DNA from 2 places in the Streptomyces sp. NBC_00390 genome. Region 1 is predicted to be linked to the other one. Evidence: riboswitches for the same ligand, from Rfam matches in the RefSeq annotation. Region 1 holds a riboswitch; the other holds the start of a gene.

What was found. A riboswitch is a leader RNA that binds a small molecule or an ion and turns the genes downstream of it on or off. The one in region 1 is predicted to bind thiamine pyrophosphate.
Region 2: linked by a shared signal. The riboswitch ahead of OHS70_RS10140 (thiamine ABC transporter substrate-binding protein) and the one ahead of thiO (glycine oxidase ThiO) in region 1 are both predicted to bind thiamine pyrophosphate.

The regions. Positions count from the first base shown of each region.
Region 1 is NZ_CP107945.1:6,233,886-6,245,150, reverse strand. It holds gene metF (methylenetetrahydrofolate reductase [NAD(P)H]) at 1-276, opposite strand, end outside; gene thiE (thiamine phosphate synthase) at 443-1,093, opposite strand; gene OHS70_RS27570 (Rv2175c family DNA-binding protein) at 1,168-1,533, opposite strand; gene OHS70_RS27565 (NAD(P)/FAD-dependent oxidoreductase) at 1,577-2,752, opposite strand; TPP riboswitch at 3,064-3,176, shown strand; gene thiO (glycine oxidase ThiO) at 3,174-4,331, shown strand; gene thiS (sulfur carrier protein ThiS) at 4,328-4,543, shown strand; gene OHS70_RS27550 (thiazole synthase) at 4,548-5,342, shown strand; gene pknB (Stk1 family PASTA domain-containing Ser/Thr kinase) at 5,482-7,410, shown strand; gene OHS70_RS27540 (deoxyribonuclease IV) at 7,415-8,263, shown strand; gene OHS70_RS27535 (DUF4396 domain-containing protein) at 8,349-8,852, shown strand; gene OHS70_RS27530 (sulfite oxidase-like oxidoreductase) at 8,895-9,527, opposite strand; gene bfr (bacterioferritin) at 9,682-10,161, shown strand; gene OHS70_RS27520 ((2Fe-2S)-binding protein) at 10,195-10,455, opposite strand; gene OHS70_RS27515 (class II 3-deoxy-7-phosphoheptulonate synthase) at 10,625-11,265, opposite strand, start outside.
Region 2 is NZ_CP107945.1:2,476,929-2,488,193, reverse strand. It holds gene OHS70_RS10190 (hypothetical protein) at 1-212, shown strand, start outside; gene OHS70_RS10185 (serine hydrolase) at 507-1,496, shown strand; gene OHS70_RS10180 (helix-turn-helix domain-containing protein) at 1,854-2,867, opposite strand; gene OHS70_RS10175 (cupin domain-containing protein) at 2,938-3,270, shown strand; gene OHS70_RS10170 (hypothetical protein) at 3,389-3,604, opposite strand; gene OHS70_RS10165 (hypothetical protein) at 3,631-3,855, opposite strand; gene OHS70_RS10160 (DUF3592 domain-containing protein) at 4,025-4,450, shown strand; gene OHS70_RS10155 (DUF6191 domain-containing protein) at 4,543-4,863, opposite strand; gene OHS70_RS10150 (hypothetical protein) at 4,968-5,339, shown strand; gene rlmN (23S rRNA (adenine(2503)-C(2))-methyltransferase RlmN) at 5,499-6,605, shown strand; TPP riboswitch at 6,666-6,770, shown strand; gene OHS70_RS10140 (thiamine ABC transporter substrate-binding protein) at 6,766-7,863, shown strand; gene OHS70_RS10135 (ABC transporter permease) at 7,902-9,530, shown strand; gene OHS70_RS10130 (ABC transporter ATP-binding protein) at 9,530-10,558, shown strand; gene OHS70_RS10125 (LOG family protein) at 10,619-11,265, opposite strand, start outside.

The sequences.
Region 1 (11,265 bases):
CGTGAGATGGGCGACCGGGGTCAGTGTGGTGTCCGCGGCGATCCGCTCGGTCGCCTTGACCGTGCCCGCCCTGGTGGAGCCGCCGGCACCGTAGGTCACGGAGACGAAGTTCGGGGCCACCGCCTCGACCCTGCGCAGCGCGTTCCACAGGTTCCGCTCGCCCTTTTCCGTTTTGGGCGCCCAGAATTCGAACGAGTAGGAGGTCTTGCCGGTCGCGAGCAGTTCACGCACCGTCAGTGCGTGATCCGTCCTGGTCGAAGCTGTGCCGAGGGCCATACCGGCAGGTTAGCCACGGTCCGCCGGTCCCCCAACAGGATCAGGGAAATATGCCGCTTTTGTCGGGCTCCTGTCCACCCATCGGACACTTTGCGGACACCAGGGGGCGTGCGGCGACTCCCATTACGCGTCCCTTGACGTCACGCGTCCTGCGTTACGCGCCCCTTCACGCGCTCCGCTCCCTGATCCGCTTGGCAAGGTCCGCCGTCGCGGAGCCCGGATCACCGGCCTCGGTGATCGCCCGTACGACGACGATCCTGCGTGCACCGGCATCCAGCACCTGGTCGAGGTTGCCGGCGTCGATCCCGCCGATGGCGAACCAGGGACGGTCACTCCCGATCCCGGCCGCGTACCGCACCAGGTCGAGGCCGGGGGCGTGCCGGCCGGGCTTGGTGGGGGTGGGCCAGCACGGGCCGGTGCAGAAGTAGTCCACGCCGGGCTCGGCCGCAGCGGCGGCCACCTCGGACTCGGCGTGGGTGGAGCGGCCGATGATCACCTCGTCGCCGAGGACGGCCCGTGCGGCCGGGACGGGCAGATCGCCCTGCCCGAGGTGGAGCACGTCCGACCCGATGGCATGCGCGACGTCGGCCCGGTCGTTGACCGCCAGCAGCTTGCTGTGCCGGCGGCAGGCGTCGGCGAAGACCTGGAGGTGCTCCAGCTCCTCACCCGCCTCCATGCCCTTGTCGCGCAGCTGCACGATGTCCACCCCGGCCGCCAGCACCGCGTCCAGGAACGCGGGCAGATCCCCCTGGCGCTTGCGCGCGTCCGTGCACAGATACAGCCGGGCGTCGGACAGCAGAGCGCGTGCGGTGGACATGAGCGGTTCCCCCCATGGGTGAGTGGTGTACGGGCCGGACCGGCCGGCCCGTACACCACGGTCGGCGGATCGGATCAGACGGCGAGCGCCTGGGCCCGGCGCTTCACCTCCGTGCCGCGATTCTCGCCGAGCGCCTGCGCGGGGGTGCCCGGCAGGGTCGGGTCCGGAGTGAAGAGCCACTCCAGCATTTCTTCGTCGGAGAAGCCGTCGTCCCGCAGGAGCGTCAAGGTCCCGGAGAGGCCCTTGACGACCTTCGTGCCGTCGATGAAGGCGGCCGGCACCTGAAGCGTCCGGTTCTCACCGCGGCGCACGGCGATCAGCTGGCCCTCCTTGACCAGCTGCCGCACGCGCGTCACCTCGACATCGAGCATTTCCGCGATGTCCGGCAGGTGAAGCCAGGCGGGGACGAGGGCATCGATCTTTGCGTCAATCTCGGTCACAGGACAAGCCTGCCATCCGGGACTGACAGTCGGTAGCCGGAAGCTATCCGACAGCCGCCTTCAGAGGGACGGACGGGTCCGCCGCCCGCCCCGCGTCGAGGCGCGCGCCGGACTGGATGAGCTTGCGGCCCTGCGCCAGGTCGCGGGCCCTGCCGACGGCCAGCAGGGCGACCAGCGCACCGTCGCGCAGCCACAGCACCGACCAGGTGTCCTGGGTCCGGTCGCCACGCCACAGCAAGGCGTCGGCCGCGGCGTGATGACCGGCGTACTGCACGAAGCGCCCGAACTGCTCGGACCAGAAGTACGGCACCGGGTCGTAGACCTCCGGCTCCGCGCCGCGGGCGTCGGCCATGACATTGGCGGCGACGGTACGCGGACCCTGGAGCGCGTTGTCCCAGTGGTGCACCAGCAGCCGTTCGCCGTAGCGCCCGGAGGGGAAGGAGGCGCAGTCCCCGACGGCGTACACGTCGGGCACGGATGTGCGCAGATACCGGTCGGCCTCGACTGCGCCGTCCGCGCCGAGAGTGATTCCCGAACCGGCGAGGATGCCGGTGGCGGGCCGGGCACCGACGCCGACGACGACCGCGCCGGCCGGGATGTGGCGCCCGTCGGCCAGGGCGACGGAGCCCTCCTCGATCGCGGCCACGCGAGCGCCGGTGACCAGTTCGACGCCGTAATCGGCGTACCACTCGGCCATCGGGGCGGCCACCTGCGCGGGAAGCGCACCGGCCAGCGGCCGGTCGGCGGCCTCGAGAACGGTGACCGCGCAGCCTGCCTCGCGGGCGGCCGTCGCGAACTCGGCACCGATCCAGCCCGCGCCCACGACCACGATCCGGTGCTGCTCCGCCAGGACCGGGCGCAGCCGCGCCGCGTCGTCGAGGGTGCGCAGCAGATGCACCCCGGGCACCCCCTCGGTGCCGGGGAGGGTGATGGGCTCCGCGCCCGTCGCCAGCACCAGGACGTCGTACGGAACGGGCCCGGCGGCCGTGTCCAGTTCATGCGCCGCGGGGCGCACGCCGGTCACCTCCACACCCAGCCTCAGCTCGACCTCGAGCGCCTCGAAGTCGACGTCGAAGGCCGAGCCCTCGGCCTTGCCGAGCAGGACCGCCTTGGAGAGCGGGGGCCTGTCGTACGGCTGGTGGGGTTCGGCACCGATGAGGGTGACGGGGCCGGTGAAGCCCGCCTCGCGCAGGGCCACCGCGGTCTGCACGCCGGCCATGCCCGCGCCGACGACCACCACTCGCCGTACGCCCTGTGCTGTCTGCTGCTCGCTCACCCGACAACCTTACGTACCTGACGGTTCGTCAGGAGGGTTCTTGCTTCAGGACCTGCTGGACGGCGCTCGTCCAGCCGCCCTTCCGGAAGGGCCCGGATCCGGCCCTCTTCCTCGTGGTACGTGACCCCTGGTCCGGGTTCGGGCACGGTCCGAGGACCGGTCCGCCAAGGCTGCCGGCAGGAGTCCGCGGACGGCCTCGGCAGGGCTTCGGCTCCCTTACTTCGCTTCGGGACGTGGGGCTAAGGTGGCCACCGTAAAGCACTCGCGGGAGCCCGGACGGACCGGGCTGAGAGGGAGGCTGGCCGGCCTCCGACCGTACGAACCTGATCCGGGTCATGCCGGCGAAGGGAGGGGCTGGACGCCCATGTCTCGTTCACCAGACGTCCTTGTCATCGGGGGCGGAATCATCGGTCTGGTCACGGCCTGGCGGGCGGCGCAGCGCGGACTGCGTGTGACCGTCGCCGATCCGCAGCCCGGCCGCGGCGCCGCACAGGTCGCGGCCGGCATGCTCGCCGCCGTCACCGAACTCCACTACGGCGAGCAGACCCTGCTCGCCCTCAACCTCGAATCCGCGCGCCGCTACCCCGCGTTCGTCGCCGAAATCGAGGACGCCGCCGGCGAGCGGGTCGGCTACCGCGCCTGCGGCACACTCGCCGTCGCCCTCGACTCCGACGACCGCGCGCATCTGCGCGAACTGCACGCCCTGCAGCGCCGGTCGGGCCTCGATTCGCAGTGGCTGACGGGCCGCGAGTGCCGCCGCCTCGAGCCGATGCTCGCACCCGGTGTGCGCGGCGGCCTTCGGGTGGACGGTGACCACCAGGTCGATCCGCGGCGGCTGGCGGCGGCTCTGCTCAAGGCCTGTGAGCGGGCCGGCGTCGAACTGCGCCGTACGTGGGCCGAACGCCTCGTGGTGGTCGGCGACCGGGCGGTGGGCGCGACGCTCGCCGACGGGTCGGAGCTCGGCGCGGACCAGGTGGTGCTGGCGGGCGGCAGCCTGAGCGGCCGGCTGGCGGGCGTACCGGACGATGTGCTGCCCCCGGTGCGGCCGGTGAAGGGCCAGGTGCTGCGGCTGACCGTACCGCGCGCGTACGCGCCGTTCCTGTCGCGCACCGTGCGGGCGGTGGTGCGCGGCAGCCACGTCTATCTCGTGCCGCGCGAGGACGGCGAGCTGGTCGTCGGCGCGACCAGCGAGGAGCTCGGCTGGGACACGACCGTCACCGCGGGCGGGGTGTACGAGCTCCTGCGCGACGCCCACGAGCTCGTGCCCGGGATCACCGAGCTGCCCCTCACCGAGACGCTCGCCGGGCTGCGGCCGGGGTCCCCCGACAACGCCCCGCTGCTCGGCCCGACCGCTCTGCCCGGTCTGCTGCTGGCCACCGGCCACCACCGCAACGGGGTGCTGCTCACGCCGGTCACCGGCGATGCGCTGTCCGCCGCGCTGACGGACGGCGAACTGCCGCACGAGGCCCGCCCCTTCACGCCCCGCCGCTTCTCCCCCGTCCCCCAGGAGCAGCCCGCATGAACGTCTCCGTACTGAAGGTGTCCGTCAACGGCGAGGCCCGCGAGTGCGCCGCCGGCACCACTTTGGACGCGCTCGTCGCCGCGCTCACGGCCGCCCCGTCCGGGGTCGCCGCCGCCGTCAACGAGACCGTCGTGCCGCGCAGCCGGTGGGCGGGCACCCGGCTCGGCGACGGAGACCGCGTCGAGGTCCTCACCGCCGTGCAGGGGGGCTGACGCCATGGCCGACGACCGTCTCACCATCGGCGGAACCACCTTCACCTCCCGCCTGATCATGGGCACGGGCGGAGCGCCCAGCCTCGATGTGCTCGAACGTTCCCTGGTCGCGAGCGGCACCGAACTGACCACCGTTGCCATGCGCCGTCTCGACCCGACCGTCCAGGGCTCGGTGCTGTCCGTCCTGACCCGGCTGGGCATCCAGGTGCTGCCGAACACGGCGGGCTGTTTCACGGCCGGCGAGGCGGTGCTCACGGCCCGCCTCGCCCGCGAGGCCCTCGGCACCGACTGGATCAAGCTCGAGGTCGTCGCGGACGAGCGCACGCTGCTCCCCGACCCGGTCGAGCTGCTGGACGCGGCGGAGGTCCTGGTCGACGACGGGTTCACGGTGCTGCCGTACACGAACGACGATCCGGTGCTCGCGCGGAAGCTGGAGGACGTGGGCTGTGCGGCGGTCATGCCGCTGGGCTCACCGATCGGGTCCGGCCTCGGCATCCGCAATCCGCACAACTTCGAGCTGATCGTCGAGCAGGCGCGGGTACCGGTGGTGCTGGACGCGGGGGCGGGCACCGCTTCGGACGCGGCGCTGGCGATGGAGCTGGGATGCGCGGCGGTGATGCTGGCGTCGGCGGTCACGCGGGCGCAGGAACCGGTGCTGATGGCGGAGGCGATGCGGCACGCCGTGGAGGCCGGGCGCCTGGCGTACCGGGCCGGCCGGATCCCGCGGCGCCACTTCGCCGAGGCGTCCTCGCCCCACGAGGGGCGTGCGGCACTGGATCCGGAGCGGCCGGCGTTCTGAGGCGGGACGGCTCCGCTCCCGGGCGGACCCGGGAGCGGGGCCCGGGACCGCTGCACGCTGTCACAGCTCGGCTTCAGTACCGCTGCGGTCCTGCCAGACCCGTAAACCCCTGTCCGTCACGGATCGTAGACTCGACGGCGTGGATACGACCCTTCAGGACCCCCTCGTCGGGCAGGTGCTCGACGGCCGCTACCGAGTCGATGAGCGCATCGCCGTCGGCGGCATGGCCACGGTCTACCGGGCCGTCGACACCCGTCTCGACCGGGTGCTCGCCCTCAAGGTGATGCACCCCGACCTCGCCACCGACGCCTCCTTCGTGGAGCGCTTCATCCGAGAGGCCAAGTCCGTGGCGCGGCTGGCCCACCCCAATGTGGTGGCGGTCTTCGACCAGGGAGCCGAGGGCGCGTACGTCTATCTGGCGATGGAGTACGTGGCCGGGTGCACGCTGCGCGACGTGGTGCGCGAGCGCGGGGCGCTCCAGCCGCGCGCCGCGCTCGACATCCTGGAGCCCGTGCTCGCGGCGCTCGGCGCCGCGCACCGGGCCGGGTTCGTGCACCGGGACATGAAGCCGGAGAACGTGCTGATAGGGGACGACGGCCGGGTGAAGGTCGCGGACTTCGGCCTCGTACGGGCGGTCGGCTCGGTGACCAACACCTCCGGCACGGTGCTCGGCACGGTCTCCTATCTCGCTCCCGAGCAGATCGAGCACGGCACCGCCGACACCCGCGCGGACGTGTACGCCTGCGGCGTCGTCCTCTACGAGATGCTGACCGGCACGAAGCCGCACACCGGTGACACACCGGCCCAGGTGCTCTTCCAGCACCTGAACGAGGACGTCCCGGCGCCCTCCGCACGCTTTCCCGGCCTCGCCGTCGAGCTCGACGAGCTGGTGTCGAGCGCCACGGCCCGCAACCCCGATGTGCGCCCGTACGACGCGGTGGCGCTGCTGGCCCAGGTACGGGGGGCGCGGGCGGCACTCAGCGAGGAGCAGCTGGACGCGGTGTCGCCGCAGGCGCTCGCCGGCGAGGGCGGCGTCCTGGCGGCGGCGCCCTCCGAGGACCGTACGGATGTGATCCCGCGGGTGGTGCCGCACGAGGAGCCGGGGGCCAGTCACACCGCCCGGCTGGCCATGCCGTCGGCGCCGCCGTCCGCACCGCCACGGCCGGCCCGCCCTGCCGTCCCCCGGCGGGGTGTGATCGCGGCGGTGGTCGCGGTACTGCTGGCCCTCGGGATCGGCACGGGTGTCTGGTACATCAACTCAGGACAGTTCACCCGCGTCCCGGCACTGATCGGCAAGACCGAGCAGGACGCCAGGCAGGCGCTGAAGAAGGCCGGACTCGAGGTGAAGCAGGTCCGCCGCGACTTCAGCGAGACGGCGGCACGCGGCACGGTCATCAGGTCCGAGCCCGGCACGAACGAGCGCATCCGCGGCAACGGCTCGGTGACGATCATCGTCTCGCGCGGCCCGGAGATCGTGAAGGTCCCCGAGCTGAAGGGCAAGCCGCTCGCCCAGGCGCAGCGCGAGCTGCGCAAGGTCGGACTCGCGCCGGGCGTGATCACCAAGCGGTTCGACGACGGGGTCCCGCAGGGCGCCGTGATCAGCACGGAGCCGGGCGCGGGCAGCGGCCGCAGCCCCGACACCGCGGTCTCACTGGTGGTCAGCAAGGGCACCCCGATCGACGTCCCGGACGTGACCGGGGAGTCCGTCCAGGACGCAACCAGCACGCTGGAGGACGCCGGGCTGAAGGTCAAGGTCGCCGCCGAGCAGATCCACTCGCCCGAGGACGCGGGCACGGTCGCGCGGCAGTCGGCGGGCGAGGGCAGCCGGCTCGCGCGCGGTGACACCGTCACGCTGACCGTCTCCAAGGGCCCGCGGATGATCGAGGTCCCCGATGTCGTCGGCGACAACGTGGACGACGCCACCAGCGCCCTGGAATCGGCAGGCTTCGAGGTGGAGGTCGAGAAGAACTTCCCGTTCCTCGGCGACGAGGTCGCGAGCCAGTCCGTGGCGGGCGGCGACGAGGCTCCCGAGGGCAGCACGATCACGATCAAGACCAAGGGACTGTAGCCGGATGCGCAACCCCGTCGGCGGCCATGTCCCCGTGGCCGGCGGTCTGGCGAGGACCGGGCTCGCCTACGCCCGGGAGCTGGAGGCGGAGACCGTCCAGGTCTTCGTCGCCAATCCGCGGGGGTGGGCGACGCCCGCAGGCAACCCCGCGCAGGACGAGCTGTTCCGCGCCGAGTGCGCCGCCGACTGCATGTCCGCGTGGGTCCATGCCCCGTATCTGATCAACTTCGGCTCGCACACCGAGGCCACGGCCGAAAGGTCGGTGGAGTCGCTGCGGCACTCGCTGCGCAGGGGGCGCCAGATCGGGGCGCGGGGCGTCGTGGTCCACACGGGCTCGGCGACCGGAGGCCGCTCCCGCGAGGTGGCGCTGGCGCAGGTCCGGGAGCGGATGCTGCCGCTGCTGGACGAGCTGACGCACGACGACGATCCGTTTCTGCTGCTGGAGTCGACGGCGGGCCAGGGCTTCTCGCTCTGCTCGAAGGCCTCGGACTTCGGTCCGTACTTCGATGCCCTTGACCACCATCCCAAGCTGGGCGTCTGTCTGGACACCTGTCATGTCTTCGCGGCCGGTCACGATCTGACCGGGCCGGACGGGATGACCCGGATGCTGGACCAGCTGGTGGACACGGTCGGCGAGGGACGGCTGAAGCTGATCCACGCCAATGACTCGAAGGACGTGGCGGGGGCGCACAAGGACCGTCACGCGAACATCGGCGCGGGTCACATCGGCGAGGAGCCGTTCCGCGCGCTCATGTCCCACCCGGCGACGGAGGGGGTGCCGCTGATCATCGAGACCCCCGGTGGCAAGGAAGGGCACGCGGCCGACGTGGCACGGTTGAAGAAGCTTCGCTGATTCCGCCCCTCTGAGGGAATACCCCTGGGGGGTATATCGTTCCTACTGTCGGCAGGAACCGCTACCTGACGATGGGGGCACAGCCATGGAGCACGACACGCACACCGGGCACACCGCGCAGCACGCGCCCCACGAGCACCACCGCCCCGGACCCGTCAGCTGGCCTGCGGCCGCCCGGGCCACCCTGCACTGCCTCACCGGATGCGCCATCGGCGAGGTGCTCGGCATGGTCATCGGTACGGCGCTGGGCTGGGGCAACGCCCCGACGATGATCCTCGCGATCGCACTGGCGTTCCTCTTCGGCTACACCCTGACCCTCTGGGCGGTCACACGCGCGGGACTGGGCCTGAAGGCCGCCATCGGCGTCGCACTCGCCGCCGACACCCTCTCGATCATCGTGATGGAGACCGTCGACAACGGCGTCCTGCTGCTCGTCCCCGGCGCGATGGACGCCCACCTCTCGGACGGACTGTTCTGGAGCACCCTGGCCCTGGCCTTCTTCGCCGCCTTCCTGATCACCACACCCGTCAACAAGTGGCTGATCGGCCGCGGCAAAGGCCACGCCGTGGTCCACCGGTACCACCGCTGACGCCGGGGCCACGATCCGCCCCGACGGACGAGGGATCCGCCCTTACAGCTCGGGACCCTCCCCCGGCTCCTCCTGGTACGAGTAGCGCTGCTCGCGCCACGGGTCGCCGATGTTGTGATAGCCGCGCTCCTCCCAGAAGCCGCGGCGGTCGGCGGTCATGTACTCCACGCCCCGGACCCATTTGGGTCCCTTCCAGGCGTACAGATGCGGGACCACGAGCCGCAGCGGAAAGCCGTGCTCCGCAGTGAGCAGCTCACCGTCCTTGTGGGTGGCGAACATCGTGCGCTCGGCGAGGAAGTCGGAAAGCCGGAGATTGGCGCTGAAGCCGTACTCGGCCCACACCATGACATGGGTGACGGCCGGGGCCGGCGGGGCGAGTTCGACGATCGTCCGGGCGGGCACACCGCCCCATTCGGCTCCCAGCATGCTGAATTTCGTGACGCAGTGCAGATCGGCGACGACGGTGGAAAAGGGCAGTGCCGAGAATTCCTCGTGATTCCAGCAGCGCTTGTCACCGTCGGCGGTGGCGCCGAAGACCCTGAACTCCCAGCGGTCCGGCTTGAACTTGGGTACGGGGCCGTAGTGGGTGACCGGCCAGCCTCGCTGCAGTCGCTGTCCCGGCGGAAGCCCGGACTCCTCTGATGCGCGGTATTCCCGGCTTTCCGGCTGACCCATGCCATCAATGGTGACAGACCAGCAGGGGTGGTCATGACCAGGTCTGGGCCGATTCGGGCAACTCGTAGTAAGGAGGCACTTACTGGACTGCCCCCGATCACGGTGCGAGGATGCGCCCACCTGCCCAGTCACACGCGCGGAAGGAGCCTCTGCGATGCAGGGCGATCCCGAGGTCATCGAGTTCCTCAATGAGCAGCTGACTGCCGAATTGACCGCGATCAACCAGTATTTCCTGCACGCGAAGATGCAGGAGAACTTCGGCTGGACGAAGCTCGCCAAGTACACCCGGGCCGAGTCCTTCGACGAGATGAAGCATGCGGAGGTCCTGACCGACCGCATCCTCTTTCTCGAGGGCCTGCCGAATTACCAGCGGTTGTTCCATGTGCGCATCGGGCAGACGGTCACCGAGATGTTCCAGGCCGACCGGCAGGTCGAGGTGGAGGCGATCGACCGCCTCAAGCGGGGCATCGAGGTCATGCGCACCAAGGGCGACATCACATCGGCGAACATCTTCGAGTCGATCCTCGCGGACGAGGAGCACCACATCGACTATCTCGACACCCAGCTCGAGCTGGTGGAGAAGCTCGGTGAGGCGCTGTACATCGCCCAGCTGATCGAGCAGCCGGAGAGCTAGAAGCTGCCGGGCGGCCGTCGGGCGGATCAGGCCTCAGGCGGCTTCGCCGAGTTCACGGCCGGACTCGGGGTCGGCGGTCAGGACGACGGCGCCGTTGCCCTGGTCGAGCAGTTCACGGCGGGGGCAGGCGCCCCGGCCGAGGATCCCCTGGATCCTGCGTACGCACGATCCGCAGTCGGTGCCGGCCTTCGAGACGGACGCGATCTGGCGGGGGGTGCAGGCGCCGGCCGCCGCGTGCTCCTTGACCTGCTTCTCCGTGATGCCGAAGCACGAGCAGACGTACACGCGGTTCACCTCCCGGCGGGATGAAGCGGATCGACGGTGCGGAATCGATGGGGCGCCGTCCCGACTAATCGGTGAGGCTAACCTAACCTTACCCGCCGCTCGCGGAAGTCAAAAGCCCTGAATATGCCGCTGGGGCGTGGATCACATCGATCCACGCCCCAGCGTTGTTGATCCCTCACTACTGGTCGCGGTACATCTCCGCGACCAGGAAGGCCAGGTCCAGCGACTGGCTGCGGTTCAGCCGGGGGTCACAGGCCGTCTCGTAGCGCTGGTGCAGATCGTCGACGAAGATCTCGTCGCCGCCGCCCACGCACTCGGTGACGTCGTCACCGGTGAGCTCGACATGGATGCCGCCCGGGTGGGTGCCCAGCGCCTTGTGGACCTCGAAGAACCCCTTGACCTCGTCGAGCACGTCGTCGAAGCGGCGGGTCTTGTGGCCGGAGGCCGCCTCGAAGGTGTTGCCGTGCATCGGGTCGGTCACCCAGGCGACGGTCGCACCGGAGGCGGTGACCTTCTCGACCAGCTCCGGGAGCTTGTCCCGGACCTTGTCGGCGCCCATGCGGACGATGAAGGTCAGCCGGCCCGGCTCGCGGTCCGGGTCCAGGCGGTCGATGTACTGCAGCGCGTCGTCGACCGTGGTGGTGGGGCCGAGCTTGATGCCGATCGGGTTGCGGATCTTCGACGCGAACTCGATGTGCGCGCCGTCCAGCTGACGGGTGCGCTCGCCGATCCAGACCATGTGGCCCGAGACGTCGTAGAGTTGCCCCGTGCGCGAGTCCACGCGGGTCAGCGCCGACTCGTAGTCCAGCAGCAGCGCCT
Region 2 (11,265 bases), 3.8 Mb from region 1:
TGCACACCCACCGCCCCCTGACCACCGGCATCGTGGTCGCAGCCGGAGCGCTCGTTCTGTTCCTGTGGCCGTATCCCACGCCTGGCTCCGTGGCCCTCGTGCTCGTGCTCGTCGTGGTCGTCCTGGTGGCGCTCGGTGTTCTCGGCGCCGCGGACGCGGCGGACTCCGAGGACGGGCCGCCCACCGCCGCGTCCGGCTCGGTGGCCGAGTAGCGCTGCGCCGCCCCTCCGAGGAATCGGTGCACTTTTCAGCCCTGTCGTCTTGAACCTCAGATGCAGCGCGATATCCAGCGAAGAGGGTCCATTCGGAGGACTCACTTTTCACCCTAGGCCTATTGGCTGGCCCGGCAGGCCCCGCCCATCCCCGGCTTGTAATGTCGGACCGCAAGTGCTGGATTGCGCCGAAACGCCGGAAAGACACCTACCGAACCCCGCTTCGTATGAAATCGGGGCCGGGTCTGTTGCGGTGTCCGTACGGGTGGCTCCGGAAAACGGAAAGGGTTCGAATTGAAGCTCAGCAAGACGACCTCGAGGGTGACTTTAGGGACGGTTTTCGTCGCGGCCTACGTTGTCGTTGCAACCTCTTCCTGGACCGTCGAACCTGCCCCCGCGGAACCCATAGCCCATGAGGCGGGGGAAATGGAAAGCACATCGCAGCGGCTCAAGGGCGGGCTGATTGAATGTGCGTCCCCGAACCCCGAACTGGCACATGAACTGGCCCGAGACATAGCAAGGTCGCTGGCGAATCGCGCCAGTCGAGCCTCGATGGTGCTGTATGACCGAACCACTGATACCTCCTGCGCCTACGGCGCGGACAAGCACTACGATTCCGCGAGCATAGTCAAGCCGATCATATTGGGCGCTCTGCTCCTGGCCAGAAGCGACCACTTGTCCGAGGACGAGCAGGAACTGGCCAGGGAAATGATCGTGAGTTCGGACAACGATGCGACGTACACCCTGTGGGACAGCGTGGGGACCGAAAACATCCAGGAATTCCTGGACAAGGCCGGAATGGAGGACACCATCCTCGACGAAGCAGGTCTCATGGGTCTGACTCAGGTCACTGCGAGGGATCAGGCCACATTGCTCGAGCTGCTCACCGGTGAGGACAACTCGGTCCTGAATGCCGAAGAGCGCGCCTACATCCTGGGCCTCATGCGCAACGTGCAGGAGGATCAACGGTGGGGAGCGCCTGCCGGTGCCCCCTCGGGCGCTGCCGTCCAGGTCAAGAACGGATGGCTTCAGCGTTCCGAGAGGGTCAAGGACCCCTGGGACAGCGGGGACTGGAAGGTCAACAGCATGGGTGCGTTCACCGGGCGCGCCTACGACTACGGTCTGGTGGTCCTCACCGAGAACAACAGGGTTCCTGAAGGCGAGTCACCAGGTGTGGGGTGGGACTACGGCATGGAGACGATCGAGCGAGTGGCGAAGGCCGTCCACCGTGACCTGTACCCGGACCGTACTCCCGCAGCTGCCGGCAGCCCCGGCCGCCGATGAAATGCCGCCTGTGAACCCTGTGAACATGGAGCGGGAGGCGGCTCCATCCGGGTGACGGATCCCGTGACGGGGGCCGGGCGCGACCGGCAACGACCGGCGACGCCCGCCCCCGGCGTCACGGCCGCCAGGCCACCTCGCGAAGCGGCCCAACGTGCCGATCGCGTCGTCTTTCCGGACGGCGGCCGGATCGTGGAGGAAGGAAGCCATGACGAGCTGCTGCGCCGCGGTGGGCGCTACGCCCATTTCTGGAATCCCCGACGCCGGCAGCGAGTGAGTGAGCCGGCATGCTGGTCGATCTCTCTTGCGGGACAGCCGCGCCGGCACCCCCGTTGCGATCTTCGCAGCCCCCCAACGGGCCTACCGGTCTTCGGAGTCGGCAGGACCACCGCCGCTTGTCGAGTGCATGGGCCGGGCTTCTCCGAAGATTCGGCGGTAGGCCCCCGGGGTGGTCCCGAACGCGGCTCGGAAGCGGCGCCGGAGGTTGACCGCGGAGGAGAGCCCGACCCGGGTCGCGATCGCCTCCACCGGAAGGCCGGTCTGTTCCAGCAGGGTTCGTGCCGCGTCGAGGCGCTGGTTGAGCAGCCACTGCCCGGGACTGGTGCCGAGCTGCCGGTTGAATCGGCGGGCGAAGGTGCGGTCCGAGAGGCCGGCGCGTTCGGCGAGCCGGCTGACGGTCAGCTCTGCGTCCAGCCGGGAGAGCACCCATTGCAGGACCGGAGCCAGCGACTCGTCCGTGCCGGCGGGGGCGGCCTGTGCGACGTACTGGAGCTGGCTGCCCTCCCGGTGCGGCGGCAGCACCATGCTCCGGGCGATCTGAGCGGCGTATGCCGCGCCGTGGTCGGAGCGTACGAGATGCAGGCACAGATCGATGCCGGCGCCGGTACCGGCACTGGTGGCCACATCACCGTGATCGATGTAGAGCACGTCGGCATCGACCTGTACCTGAGGGAAGGCAGCGGCGAGTTGGGCGGTCCGGCGCCAGTGGGTGGTGGCCCGGCGGCCGTCGAGCAGTCCCGCTTGGGCGAGGACGAACGCGCCCGTGCAGATGGACACGATCCGCGATCCGCGCCGGTGCGCGGCCCGCAGGGCGTCGAGGACGGCCGGCGGGACAGGTGCCCCGGGCGGCTGCCAGCCGGGGACCATCACCGTGTCTGCGCTCCGCAGGGCCTCCAGACCGGCGTCGACGAGCATCGAGTACCCGGCGGTGGTCCGCAGCGGTCCTGGCTGCTGGGCGCACACCCGGAAGTCGTAATGGACCGGTAGATCCGGCGGGATGTTGCCGAAGACCTCGGTGGCGCAGGCGAGTTCGAAAGGCGACTGCGGCTCATTGAGCAGCGCCACCACCTTATGACGGGCCTTATGACGGGGCATGGCAGAAAAGTACCTGCAGATGTCATTCCAGACACTCGTTCGGATTCCCGCTGCGAGCCAGAGTGGCTGCATGAGCGAGCACACCGACATGAACGCACTGATGACTGTCGTCCACGTTGACGAGGTCGCGCCGCACGAGGTGGTTCCCGGGATCGTGCGGCGCAGGCTGCCGGCAACCGACCACGCCCGCGGCTGGCTGATCGACTTCGCCGCGGGCACCGAGTGGCCGGAGGTCGACGTGCACACCGGAGAGGAGTGGTACTACGTGCTGAGCGGAGAAGTGATCGAGGGGGAGGAGCGCTACGGGCCGGGTACGTATGTGGTGTTCGCCGCGGGCAGCCGGCATCGGCCCCGTACCGAGACGGGCGCGCGGATGCTCGGCATCTCCCTGCCGGCCGGCTGACGGGCGCCACATCTGCTGCCTGCGGCTGACTGTGGTCCGGTGGGCGGTCCGTAGCGGCCTCCTGCGAGCCGTTCCGCGAGGCACCGCGGCCGGCAGGCCGTTCCGGCCCGTCGGCGTCTCAGCCCGCGGCGTCGTATTCGTGCGACCTGCCGCCCTGCCACTTCACCCAGCGTGGATCGTCCAGCAGATCCCAGGCGTCCGGCAGGCCCGCCCGTCGCAGGAACTCGACCAGATCGGCGTCGCTGCGGGCCAGGCCGGCGATCTGGGTGCGGATCGTCACGCGGCGGCCGCCGGGGCCCACCGCGCGATGAACGACGATCGGCGCAGTGCTCAGGTCTTCAGGCTGTGATGGTCCGCGGTTCACGGCGCACCGAGTTCGGTGTCCGGTCGGTGGTACGGGCGGGCTGCGGTGCCGTCCCCGGCGATTGCGCGGCGAGCCTGCTCTCGTGGCGTGCGCGCGGCGCGGACGGCGGCCACCTCCTGCCGTTCCAGCTCCGCGATGGTCCCGTCCGGACGGCGCAGCTGCCGGACCGGCCATTCGCGGACGCTGCGCAGGCGCTCCGGACGAGACATTTTTTCGGACACAAGTTCGATTCTAGATCGGGGTCCGGCCCTGGTGACGACCGGGGGTCGTCAAGACGGACTCCAGCCTTGTCGGCCCTGATGCCGCCGAGCGCGCGCAACGGTGGCGGCCGGCAGCGGCCACAGCCGCCCCACTCGCAACCGAGACCCCTGCGCACGCGTCGCACAGCACATGGAACGTGAATGGCTCTTCTCGCTCATCCCGCTGGCGATCGGCGTGGTCTTCCTCAGCTTCGGCGTGTACGGGCTCCGCCGTGCCGCTGCGCTGCGCCGCACCGGTGTCACCGCAGAGGCTCGGATCGTCCGCCACGATGTCAGTCGAGGCAGCGAAGGCGCCACGTTCCACCACCCGGTCGCAGCCTGGACGACCCGGGACGGCCGCGAGTGCGAGTACTCGTCCAGGTTCGGCCGCGGTTCCGTCGGAGGCGTCTTCGGTGTGGGGGCCTTTGTCACGGTCCGATACGATCCGGAAGATCCCCGACGGTTTGAGATCCAGGGCTGGGACGTAGCGACGGTCGACCGGCTGTTCACCGTGCTGGGGTCGGTGTTCACGGCGGGCACCTTGGTGGTGCTGCTCGTCCGGGTAGTCACTCTCTGACCGCACCCGAGTCTCGTCTTCTACGGCCGCAGCATGTCCCGCGCCGAGTGATCCGGGGCGCCACCGTTGTGGCTCCGTGCGGCGGGGCCGTCCTACTGGCCGGGGCGAGGCATCCGGACGACCGCAGTTCCTCCGTCGAGATCCACTGTCGTCCTGTTCGGCGGCGCCCCGTCATCCTCGTTGTCCGGCATGACCAGTGCCGACTGCCGCTCCTTCGGTTCGTTCTGCTTGCCCGGCGAGAGACTCGCGTGAAGCTGCTCGAATCCGGTCGCTGATATCTGGCCCTGACGTGCACTGTTCCGCCACGGCAGCGCTCCGGCCCGACCCGCGCGCAGCAGCAACTGGTCGACGAAGGCCAGCAGGGTCAGCGCGATGACCAGCCCGGGCAGGGTCATCAAGAAGACGGTTTGCACACCCCCAGTATCCGGAGGCGGCCTGCCGGTCGTCTGTGGGCTGTCGAGGTGTTCTCGGGCGTGCCTCTCGCGACATAAATTCGAACAGGCGTATGGTTTCGGGTATGGCTGAGAACGCGTTCCCAGACGATCTTCGTGTGGCACAGGTCCGGCTCCATCAGGCGTCGTCGGAGCTGGCGGCGCTGTGCCGGACCCTGTCGTGGTCCGTCGATCCGATGCCCGGCTGGGAGGGGGAGGCGCATCCCCACACCGGTGTCGTGACTGGTGGCCGTCAGGACAGCCCCGGCTGGACCGGGGAGCAGCGTGAGGCGGTGGAGCGGCTGCGCGCGGAGTGCGTCGCGCTGTCCCTCACCGTCACCACACATCCGTACTGGGCGGGAGTGGAGCGGGAGAAGGTCGTCGACGAGCGGATGCGGCTGAAGGCGGACACCGAGCCGGCCGCCATACCCGCCCTGAATGTCGACGTGGCCGCGTAGCCCTGCAAGCGAGGGACGTCCCGCCATGTCCGGCCAGGTCCCTGGGCCGTCTGTGGACCGTCCGAGGAGCCCCACAGCAACCAGTGGCGACGGACGACGACCACCGCGAGCATCAAGGCCCGCAGGTCACCGGATTCCGTCTGCGACACTGGTAGCACCATGCCCAAGCCCGGAGAACTCACTTTCGTCGCCCCCCGCGGAGCCAAGAAGCCCCCGCGGCACCTTGCGGACCTCACGCCCGCCGAGCGCAAGGAGGCCGTGGCCTCGATCGGCGAGAAGCCGTTCCGCGCCAAGCAGCTCTCGCAGCACTACTTCGCGCGGTACGCCCATGACCCTTCCCAGTGGACCGACATCCCCGCCGCTGCGCGCGAGAAGCTCGCCACCGAGCTGCTGCCCGACCTGATGGCGGTCGTACGGCACATCTCGTGCGACGACGACACCACCCGCAAGACCCTGTGGCGGCTCCACGACGGCACGCTCGTCGAGTCCGTGCTGATGCGGTACCCCGACCGGGTCACCATGTGCATCTCCTCGCAGGCCGGCTGCGGGATGAACTGCCCGTTCTGCGCGACCGGGCAGGCGGGCCTCGACCGCAACCTGTCGACGGCCGAGATCGTGCACCAGATCGTCGACGGCATGCGCGCCCTGCGCGACGGCGAGGTGCCCGGTGGCCCGGCGCGGCTGTCGAACATCGTCTTCATGGGCATGGGCGAGCCGCTCGCCAACTACAAGCGGGTCGTGGGCGCCATCCGCCGTCTCACCGACCCCGAGCCGGACGGTCTCGGCCTGTCGCAGCGTGGTGTCACCGTCTCCACCGTCGGGCTGGTGCCGGCCATGCACCGCTTCGCCGACGAGGGCTTCAAGTGCAGGCTCGCCGTGTCGCTGCACGCTCCGGACGACGAGCTGCGCGACACCCTGGTCCCGGTCAACACCCGGTGGAAGGTCCGCGAGGTCCTCGACGCCGCCTGGGAGTACGCGGAGAAGTCCGGCCGCCGGATCTCGATCGAGTACGCGCTGATCCGCGACATCAACGACCAGGCCTGGCGCGGCGATCTGCTCGGCCGCCTCCTCAAGGGCAAGCGCGTCCATGTGAACCTGATCCCGCTCAACCCCACCCCGGGATCGAAGTGGACGGCCTCGCGCCCCGAGGACGAGAAGGCGTTCGTGGAGGCCATCGCCGCCCACGGTGTGCCGGTCACCGTCCGGGACACGCGTGGCCAGGAGATCGACGGAGCCTGCGGACAGCTCGCGGCGACCGAGCGCTGAGGCAGGGCCTGCCGGCCATGGCTGATACTGTGCCCGTGCTTTCGCACAAATGAACAATGAACATTCCGACAGGGGAGCGCAGACAGCGCTGAGAGTGCGGCCAGGCCGCAGACCCTCGGACCTGATCCGGGTCATACCGGCGTAGGGAGTCAGCACCATCATGAACAGCCAGCTTCGCCGTGCCGTCAGCACCGCATTCGTCGGTGCCCTCGGCATTGCCGCACTCGCCGCCTGCGGCGAGCAGTCCAAGGACTCCTCGGACGGCGGCTCGGGCAAATCCAGGACCGTCACACTCGTGAGCCATGACTCGTTCGCGGCGTCCCCGGCGGTACTGAAGGAGTTCACCGAGCAGACCGGCTACAAGGTCAAGGTCCTCAAGAGCGGGGACGCGGGCGCGGCGCTCAACAAGGAGATCCTCACCAAGGGCTCCCCCCAGGGCGACGTCTTCTTCGGCGTGGACAACACCCTGCTCTCGCGCGCCCTCCAGAACGACCTGTTCATTCCGTACGAGGCCAAGGGCCTCGACCAGGTCGCGGACGAAGTGCAGCTGGACAAGGACAAGCACCGCGTCACCCCTGTCGACACCGGCGACATCTGCGTCAACTACGACAAGAAGTACTTCGCCGACAAGAAGCTCGCGCCGCCGCAGACCTTCGACGACCTTGCCGAGCCGGCGTACAAGAACCTCCTGGTCGTCGAGAACGCGGCCACCTCCTCGCCCGGCCTCGGCTTCCTGCTCGGCACGGTCGCCGAGTACGGCGACGAGGGCTGGCAGGACTACTGGAAGAAGCTCGACGCCAACGGCGTCAAGGTCGTCGACGGCTGGGAGCAGGCGTACAACGAGGAGTTCTCCGGTTCCGCCGGCGGCAAGAAGGCCAAGGCCGACCGTCCGCTCGTCGTCTCCTACGCCTCCAGCCCGCCCGTCGAGGTGCTCTACTCCGACCCGCAGCCTGCCGAGGCCCCGACCGGCGTCGCGACCGGCACCTGCTTCCGCCAGATCGAGTTCGCGGGTCTGCTGGACGGCGCGAAGAACGAGGCGGGCGGCAAGGCCCTGCTGGACTTCCTGATCACCAAGAAGTTCCAGGAGGACATGCCGCTGAACATGTTCGTGAACCCGGTGGTCAAGGACGCGAAGCTGCCCGAGCTCTTCACCGAGCACGGCGCGGTCGTCGACAAGCCGGAGACCGTCGCTCCCGAGACGATCACCAAGAACCGTGAGCAGTGGGTCCAGTCGTGGTCCTCGCTCGTCCTGAAGTAAGAAGTACCCTCCGCGGGAACGCGGCGCGGCTGGCTCTGATCGCCGTGCCCGTCGCGTTCTTCGCGCTCTTCTTCGCCTACCCCGTCACCGCGATCGTCGGGCGCGGTCTGAACGTCGACGGGGTATGGCAGCTGGGACGGATCGGCGAGGTACTCGGGCGGCCCGAACTGCTGCGGGTGCTGTGGTTCACCACATGGCAGGCGCTGGCATCCACCGCGCTCACCTTGCTGATCGCGCTGCCCGGCGCGTATGTCTTCGCCCGTTTCGACTTCCCCGGCAAGCGGCTGCTGCGGGCGGTGGTCACCGTTCCCTTCGTGCTGCCCACCGTCGTCGTCGGCACCGCGTTCCTCGCGCTGCTGGGACGCGGCGGACTCCTCGACGACCTGTGGGGCGTACGTCTCGACACCACCGTGTGGGCGATCCTGCTCGCGCACGTCTTCTTCAACTACGCCGTCGTCGTGCGGACGGTGGGCGGACTCTGGTCCCAGCTCGACCCGCGCCAGGAGGAGGCCGCGCGCGTGCTCGGCGCCGGACGATTCGCCGCCTGGCGGAGCGTCACCTTGCCGGCGCTGGGCCCCGTCGTGGCAGCGGCCACGCTGATGATCTTCCTTTTCACCTTCACCTCCTTCGGTGTGGTGCAGATCCTCGGCGGACCCACCTTCGCCACCCTCGAGGTCGAGATCTACCGGCAGACGGCACACCTGCTGGACCTGTCCACGGCAGCCGTGCTCACCCTGGTGCAGCTCGCGGCCGTCGGGACGGTCCTCGCCGTGCACGCCTGGACCGTACGAAGGCGGGAGAGCGCCCTGCGCCTGGTCGATCCGGCGCTGACCGCACGCCGGCCGCGCGGCGCCGGCCAGTGGGCGCTGCTCTGCGCGGTCCTCGCCACGGTCGCCCTGCTGCTCCTCGCGCCCCTCGCGGTGCTCGTCGAGCGGTCCTTCGACACCCCGCAGGGATACGGCTTCGCGTACTACCGCGAGCTCGGCACGGTGGACCCGACGGGCGGGGCGTTCCTGGTGCCGCCCGTCGAAGCGGTCTGGAACTCCCTCCAGTACGCCCTGGTGGCCACCGCCATCGCCGTTGCCGTCGGCGGGCTCGCGGCCGCCGCGCTGACCCGGAGGGCCGGGCGGTTCGTGCGCGGCTTCGACGCGCTGCTGATGCTGCCGCTCGGTGTCTCGGCCGTCACCGTCGGCTTCGGCTTCCTGATCACACTCGACGAGCCGCCACTGGATCTGCGGGCCTCCTGGATCCTGGTGCCGCTCGCCCAGGCACTGGTCGGCGTACCCTTCGTCGTCCGCACCATGCTGCCGGTCCTGCGCGCGGTGGACCAACGGCTGCGGGAGGCCGCGGCCGTGCTCGGCGCATCGCCGCTGCGGGCCTGGCGGGAGGTCGATCTGCCGCTGGTACGGCGGGCGTTGCTGATCGCCGCCGGATTCGCCTTCGCCGTCTCGCTCGGCGAGTTCGGCGCGACGGTCTTCATCGCACGCCCCGACCGGCCGACGCTGCCGGTGGCTGTGGCCCGGCTGCTGGGGCGTCCCGGAGAGCTCAACTACGGGCAGGCGATGGCGCTGAGCACGATCCTGATGGCCGTCTGCGCGGTCGCCCTGCTGCTCCTCGAACGCATCCGTACGGGAGTCCGCTCCGACAACACCACGGAGGAGTTCTGATGGCGATGCTGCGGCTGTCGGACGTGAGCGTACGGTTCGGAGCGCGCGCGGCGCTCGACTCGGTGGACCTGGAGGTCACCGAGCACGAGACCGTATGCGTTCTCGGACCGAGCGGCAGCGGCAAGTCCACCCTGCTGAGGGCAGTCGCCGGACTGCAGGACATCGACCACGGACGGGTCCTGCTCGGCGGCGCGGACCAGAGGGGCGTGCCGGCACACCGGCGCGGAGTGGGCCTGATGTTCCAGGACCACCAGTTGTTCCCGCAGCGCGATGTCGGGGGCAACGTCGCCTTCGGGCTGCGGATGCACGGAGTCCGCCGCGCCGAACAGGCCCGCCGGGTGGCCGAGTTGCTGGAGCTGGTCGGGCTGCCGGGTGCCGCTGGGCGGGCGGTGTCGTCGCTGTCCGGGGGTGAGCAGCAGCGGGTCGCGCTCGCCCGGGCGCTGGCACCGGAGCCGAGGCTGCTGATGCTCGACGAACCCCTGGGCCAGCTGGACCGGGGGCTGCGGGAGCGGCTCGTCGTCGAACTGCGCGGCCTCTTCGGCCGGTTGGGCACAACGGTGCTCGCCGTCACCCACGACCAGAGCGAGGCCTTCGCGCTCGCCGACCGTGTGGTCGTCATGCGCGACGGACGGATCGCCCAGACGGGCACGCCGCTGGAGGTGTGGCGCCACCCTGCGTCGGAGTTCGTCGCGCGCTTCCTCGGCTTCGACAATGTCGTCCCCGCGACCGTGCACGGCGCGGCGGCGGACACGGTGTGGGGCAGGGTTCCGGTGCCGAAGGGCTCGCCGCAGGGCCCGTGCCGCCTGCTGATCCGCCCGTCCGGAGTGCGGGTGCTGCCTTCGCCCGACGGCCTGCGGTGTGCGGTGACGTCCCGTGTCTTCCGGGGCACGCATGTCGCGCTGCGGCTGGAGCCCGAGAACGCCCCGCCGCTGGAGGCGGAGTGCGGACTGAGGGACGCCCCTGAGCAGGGTGCTCAGGCGGGAGTGGCGTTCGACCCGGCCGAGGTGGTCGTGCTCCCGCCCGAGTGACGCGACTTTGTTCAGGAGGGGGAGGCTTCCGCCGGCCCTTCCACGGTGCCGGCGGGCTCCTTACCCGGCCAGCCGCGCGAGTGCCTCAGGGGCCTCTTCGACCGAGTCGACCAGCGCGATGCGCGTCTGCATCGACCGGCCGCGGGCCAGCGACTGGAGCAGCGGCCAGGTGGGAAGCAGCTCGGTCCAGTGGGCACGGTTCACGAGCACCATGGGGGTGGGTTCGCCCCGGGACTCGTAGTAGTTCGGGGTCGCGTTGTCGAAGATCTCCTGGACGGTGCCGGCCGCGCCCGGCAGGAAGATCACGCCCGCGGAGGAGCGGGACAGCAGACCGTCCTCGCGGGTGGCGTTGGCGAAGTACTTGGCGATGTGCCCGGCGAACGCGTTCGGCGGCTCGTGGCCGTAGAACCAGGTGGGGATGCCCACCGAGTCGCCGCCCTGCGGCCAGCGGTGCCGCACTTCGAAGGCCGCGAGCGCCCACTCGGAGACGGACGGGACGAAGGACGGTGCCTTGGCGAGGAGTTGGAGGGCGTCGTGAAGCATCTCGTCGGGCTGTGGAGCGGCGTAGGCGCCCAGGTTGGCGGCCTCCATCGCACCGGGCCCGCCGCCGGTCGCCACCGTGAACCCGTCCCGGGCCAGTGCCCGGCCGAGCCGGGCGGCCCCGGCGTACGCGTCGGTGCCACGGGCCATCGCATGCCCGCCCATCA